2 linked regions of the Bacillus pumilus genome follow. The protein of the gene in region 2 interacts with the protein of the main gene of each other region in a pairwise test. Links are inferred from orthologs where the notes say so. Each region holds a gene or a part of one and is shown on either strand. Other genes may lie near its edges.

What was found.
Region 1: the proteins of dnaB (region 2) and dnaI interact in binary tests that used the Bacillus subtilis proteins (3 or more experiments, as listed by UniProt). The link is inferred for Bacillus pumilus from one-to-one orthologs.

Annotation. Positions count from the first base shown.
Region 1 is NZ_CP047089.1:1,458,043-1,461,130, forward strand. The notes cover bases 133-2,921. They hold dnaI (primosomal protein DnaI), read left to right. Parts: upstream 133-956; coding sequence 957-1,886; downstream 1,887-2,921. Other genes in these bases: dnaB (replicative helicase loading/DNA remodeling protein DnaB), read left to right, coding at 133-939; GPS65_RS07065 (TVP38/TMEM64 family protein), read left to right, coding at 1,920-2,558; ytxC (putative sporulation protein YtxC), read left to right, coding at 2,619-2,921. Also shown: more of dnaB, read left to right, coding at 1-132; more of ytxC, read left to right, coding at 2,922-3,088. UniProt on the Bacillus subtilis protein: Helps load the DnaC replicative helicase onto single-stranded (ss)DNA and simulates the helicase activity; in the presence of DnaB more helicase activity is seen.
Region 2 is NZ_CP047089.1:21,230-24,356, reverse strand. The notes cover bases 160-2,987. They hold dnaB (replicative DNA helicase), read right to left. Parts: upstream 2,342-2,987; coding sequence 977-2,341; downstream 160-976. Other genes in these bases: GPS65_RS00080 (DUF4885 family protein), read right to left, coding at 2,562-2,987; GPS65_RS00090 (VOC family protein), read right to left, coding at 433-846; GPS65_RS00095 (cytochrome P450), read left to right, coding at 160-402. Also shown: more of GPS65_RS00095, read left to right, coding at 1-159; more of GPS65_RS00080, read right to left, coding at 2,988-3,127. UniProt on the Bacillus subtilis protein: The main replicative DNA helicase, it participates in initiation and elongation during chromosome replication. Travels ahead of the DNA replisome, separating dsDNA into templates for DNA synthesis.

The DNA of each region.
Region 1 (3,088 bases), 1.4 Mb from region 2 along the record:
GTCTTTCACGTATTGCAGCCAGGTGAACGCAGGATGACAGAAGAAATCAATCAGGCGTCATCACTTGATCAAGGCTATGAATATGTGACCGTTGGATCGAGTCAGCCGGCTCCGCTCTCAGACGATTCCTTTGATTTCGATCTATTGTTAGCGGGTATGTCTGATATGATGATTCCAAGAAAGGCTTTGACAAAGCAGGTGAAAGAAACCATTAAGAAGTTAGCCGTTGTATACGGCATCACCCCGCTTCAAATGCAAAATATTGTAGCAGGCGCCTGCGGTTCTGATCAAATGATCTCAACAGAAGAATTGAGAAAAGCGGCAAGAGACTGGTACCAAATTGAATATAGAGGCGAGCAGCCAAAACTCATTGATCAAAAACAGCCGAGACACTTGCGTCAAGATGCTTCAAAGTCGCCGTTAGCAGATACGCCTGATGCAAAACTGATTGAAAAGCTTGACCACATTTCGCCTAGGGAACTGCTAAAAGATATGGCTGATGGCATTGAGCCAACGTATGCTGACTTAAGAATTGTCGAGGATATTATGCTTGAGCAGCAGCTAGAGCCAGGGGTCATGAATGTTTTGATCTACTATACATTGCTGAAAACAGATATGAAGCTGTCGAAAACATATATGCAAAAAATTGCCGCTCATTGGGTGAGAAAGAAAATTAAAACTGTGGCAGCAGCCATGAAAATTGCCAAAGAAGAGAATAGGCAAATGACAGAATGGGCGCAGCAGAAAAAGCAGCGCAGCACATACGGATCAGGGAAAGTTGTTCGTGAAGAGAAGCTTCCTGACTGGATGAAAGAAACCGAAACGAAAGAACAGCCAGCAAAAGAACAAACAGACAGTCTATCGACAGAAGATCTCGAACGAGAAAAAGAAAAACTGTTAGATCAGTTTAAAAATATGAAAAAGTACAATGCACATTAAGAAGAGGTGAGATGAGGATGAAACCGATCGGTCGTTCATTTGATCAGCTAAAAGGGCGCGTAGATTTTCGTGTGAGATACAATCAGATTAAAGAGAGTGTGTTATCTGATGAAGATGTAAAAGCTTTTTTACAGGAGCACCAAGAAGACATACACGAAGACATGATCAATCGCAGCTTGAACCGGCTTTTTGAATATGTGCAGCAGGCGAAGGGCTGTTCATATTGCTTAGATGAAGAGAACGTCAATGCGATATTAGACGGTTATCACCCAAAGCTTGTGATTAAAGGTCAGAGTATTGATATTGAATATTCCCCTTGTCCAGTCAAGCTACGGTTCGATAGACAGAAAAAACAGCAAGAGCTCATGAAAAGCATGTACATTCCGCAAAATGTTCTTCAAGCAACGTTTGCTGATTTGAACGTTGTAGGAAGACAGGAAGTCATTCAAAAAGTAGGGCAATTCCTGCAAAGCTATGACGAGACGGGCAAAGGAAAAGGCTTATATTTACACGGAAAGTTTGGAGTAGGAAAAACGTATATTCTGGCAGCCATTGCGCAGCAGTTAGCGGAGAAGGAATATCCATCTCTCCTTGTGTACGTGCCTGAGTTTGTAAGAGAGCTAAAAAATTCGTTAGCCGATCATACATTAGAATCAAAACTGAACATGGTCAAATCCACTCCTATATTAATGCTTGATGATATTGGGGCCGAGTCGATGACAAGCTGGGTTCGAGATGAACTACTTGGAACGATTTTACAATATCGTATGGCAGAGCAGCTGCCGACTTTCTTCTCCTCTAATTTCTCACCAAGTGAACTGAAGCATCACTTTACGTATTCACAGCGCGGGGAAAAAGAAGAGGTCAAAGCTGCTCGTTTAATGGAACGGATTCTCTATTTAGCAGAGGCAGTCTTGCTCGAAGGAGAAAACCGCCGTCATTTATAAAAGTGTCTATCACGTGAAGGAGGAGCAAATGAAATGAACAAAAGAAAATGGCTACTTTTTCTCGTGATTGCAGGTCTCGCTGTTTTACTTTGGTGGCTGAACAAACAGCATCTTCAGCTGGCGCCGAAAGATGTGAAGAATTGGGTGCTACAATTTGGACTGCTGGCTCCCTTTGTTTTTCTGTTCTTATCTCTTTTTCGCCCGTTTGTTCTTGTCCCGCTTACGGTCTTTTCGCTGGCAGCAGGTTTGGCCTTCGGAAGTGTTCTTGGGACGATTTATGCCCTCGTCGGTGCAACCGCCGGCGCATTAGGCTCCTTCCTGCTTGCTACAACCTTTCGTTCCAAAAAGAAGGAAACAGAATCAAGCAGCCGGAAGCTGAGAGCGGTGACATCCCGCATTCAGGAGCATGGGTTTCTTTACATTTTGTTATTGCGTATTGCCCCCATCCATTTTGACTTTGTCAGCTATGCGGCAGCAGCTTCACGTGCGAATTATCGTGCATTTACGGCAGCTACCTTTTTAGGTTTAATACCGGGTACAGTGGCCTTAAATGTCCTTGGTTCTAGCTTTGTCAGCGGCAATTATGCCGCCTTAGCAATCGTTTGTTTGATTTATCTCATCTTTATCTCAGTTCCGCTCGTTCTAAAAAGAAAGAGGCCTGATTTATTTTAGGCGTCTATTTTTTATGTTCTCCCCATATATATGTAACAGATGTCGTTAGGGGGGACAAACATGCTTGAAATAATCTTTGAAGATGAATATGATACCGCCGCTTTTTTACATCTTGCTGAACACTTGGACAGTCGGCATCACATGTCAATTCAACAAGGGAAAGACCGACTTCTCATAGAGGCGAAGGAATCAAAAGAAGGACTTGAGCCCATTGTGCGGCCATTACTGGTTCACTTTTTTTTGGAATGCAAAGAAAATGAGCGCATGCGCAGCATTCTTGAAAACACGTATTTATTTAAAGATCCTGAAGAACAGCACCAAATTCTTTCCATCGCCCACAGCATCATGAATGGGGATTTAGATGATATTCCCGGCATTCATCAAGAACCATCAAGAGAAGCCCTGTTAACAAAGGAGCTTGAGACGATTTCTTTACATCAAGGTATTTTTTCAATTGGCTCATTTATGACATTCAGGCTGTCAGAGTATGACAGGAGGCTGAAGAACTATGTTGAAGTCTCCATTGAAGA
Region 2 (3,127 bases):
TCTCCTGAACTCATCCCACGTGCGGTGGAAGAGGCTGTCCGTTTTCGTGCACCAGCTCCTGCGATTGTTCGTTATGTCACAAAAGATACAGAACTTGGAGAGAAAGTGTTGAAAAGGGGCGACAATGTGATTGTGTTTCTTGCTTCCGCCAACCGAGATGAGCGTCAATTTTCAAACGCACATGAATACGATATACACCGCCATCCTAATCCTCATATTGGTTTCGGGCACGGTATCCATTTCTGCCTTGGCGCACCACTAGCACGTCTTGAAGCATGTACAGCTATAAAGATTTTCATAGAACGATATGAGGCGCTAGAGCTCCTTTCTTATGTTCCGATGACAAGCAGCAGCATGTATGGACTGAAAGAGCTGAAACTGCGTGTCACACCTCGTTCATAACAGAAAAGACTCCCGGGCATGGGAGTCTTTTTAAACAGGGGTGATGCCATCTGTGTTCATGAGCACAATGCGATACCCATCTGGATCTTCAATGGTTGCTCCACCCCGTTCCCAATATGGATTTGTAGAGGTGACTTGCCGTCCGCCAAATGAGAGCAACCTCTCTTTCATTTGCTGAAATTCCTCAGCATCCGGAATATAGAACACAAGAAGCTGTTCTGGATGCGGGGCGGGCAAACTTTCTTCTTCTTCATGCTTTGTGATTTCTAAATGAACATGCTGATGAGGGAGCCCCAGCATGACACCATCATATCCTTCATGCTGATCAAACGAGCCTATTCGTTTGAGCCCTAAGCCTTCTTCATAAAAGGACACAACCTCTTCCATGTTGACGGTTGGGCGTGCGATGCGTAATTGAGCGGCTTCGAACTGTTGAAATTTCATCAGTCATCACTCCTTTTCTTCTTTTAGTATACGATTTCTCAATCTTTCTCTCCTCCTCATTTCGATCGTTTTTCAATCATTCTTTCGATGTAGATCCATTAAAAAAAAGCCCAGCTTCTTGAGCTGGGCTTTAAGCACCGGGCGGAACACCCGCATCGTCAAACCTTCTTTCCAGGTTGACGAATTTGTTATATTCTTTGACGAACGCCAGTGATACTGTACCCACTGGGCCGTTACGCTGTTTGGCAATGATGATTTCAATAATGTTCTTATTCTCTGATTCTTTGTCGTAGTAATCATCACGATAAAGGAATGCCACGATATCGGCATCCTGCTCGATACTTCCTGATTCACGAATATCAGACATCATCGGACGTTTGTCCTGACGCTGCTCTACTCCACGTGAAAGCTGAGACAAAGCAATAACTGGAACTTCAAGCTCCCTTGCCAGCGATTTTAATGCCCGAGAGATTTCAGAAACCTCTTGCTGACGGTTATCGCTTGATCGTCCGCTCCCTTGAATAAGCTGTAAGTAGTCAATCAAGATCATTCCAAGACCGTTTTCTTGCTTCAAGCGGCGGCATTTTGAGCGAATTTCACTTACTCTGATTCCAGGTGTATCATCAATGAAAATCCCACTATTAGATAGCGAGCCCATTGCCATTGTCAGCTTGCCCCAGTCCTCTTCTGTCAGATTACCGGTTCTTAGGTTTTGTGCATTGATATTCCCCTCAGCACATAGCATACGCATAACTAGCTGCTCAGATCCCATCTCTAAACTAAAGATGGCGACACTTTCGTCCGTTTTGGTCGCAACATTCTGTGCGATGTTCAATGCGAAAGCCGTTTTCCCTACTGATGGACGAGCTGCTACAATAATTAAGTCATTTCGCTGGAATCCAGCTGTCATCCGATCAAGCTCGGAGAAACCTGTTGGAATCCCTGTGATATCGCCTTTTCGGTTATGAAGCTGTTCAATATTATCATATGTCTGAACAAGCACGTCCTTAATGTTTTGGAAAGCTCCTGAGTTTTTACGCTGCGCCACTTCCATAATGGTCTTTTCAGCATCACTCAACAGATCCTCTACTTCATCCTCACGCGTGTATCCATCCTGTGCAATGGTTGTCGCCGTGCGGATCAGACGTCTTAAAATAGATTTCTCTTCTACAATTTTTGCATAGTATTCTATGTTTGCGGCAGTTGGGACAGAGTTCGCAATATCGGTTAAATACGAAATCCCGCCTACCTCTTCTAGTAAATCTGTATTGGCCAGTTCAGATGTCACCGTAACAAGATCGACCGGTTCCCCTCTATCACCAAGTACAAGCATCGCATTATAAATCTTTTGATGCGACATTCTATAGAAATCCTCTGGAATTAATACCTCAGAAGCGAGCGTGAGCGCAGATGGTTCTAAAAAAACAGCACCTAATACGGCCTGCTCGGCTTCTATATTTTGCGGCGGCAGCCGGTCATCGAGAAGTTCCGTCATGCCAAGCACCGTCCTTTCATAAAAAAATACGCTACTCATCATTTTAACATTTTCACCAATAAAAAAGTGAAAAACATCGTCTATAGTCAAAATTACCATGAGGAGGTTTCGTTGAACAGCCAACCAACGCATCTCAATAGAAAAGACTCTGTAACATCAATTGTTATAGAGTCTTTTATTAACGGTATCTGGTTTTGTACCTGTTGTCGTCCACGTTTTGTTAATCTATTGTTCTCTTAATCCCATAATTCTCTTTTTGTCCAATGTCTTGTAAAGAGCCGTTTTGATAACCAATAGATAACACCAAATCTGGAATAGAATCAAACCCGTTTTTCGCTAGGTCAAATAGTTGTGCACCATAATGTGAAGCGGCAATACGTGCATTTTCAGCTGTATATGGATTTTTCAGGAGTTCTTCTTTGTATAGATCAAAAATATTCGCTCCGTTATCCGTTATAAATTGACCGTTTACAATACTTAAATCTTTTAAATTGTAGCCTGTCACCGTTTTGATTTGGTTGACAAGATGGAACTTTGCCAGAGAATCAGGTGTGAATTGAGTAGAATCATCATTTCTACTTTTCATAATATGAAAAAATAGTTCTCTTGTATTGTTGGTTGTATTTAATAAGTCTTCTATTTGTTTCATGAGCGATTCGTCTTTTGAACCACTCACTACTAATTTGAAATTATTTGGATCAATGGTAAAAGTGAGATTTGTGTTTTTAGGAATGGATATTCCGTTTTTAGAGAATAAATCTTGTAATTGTTCGTTGACCTTTTGAC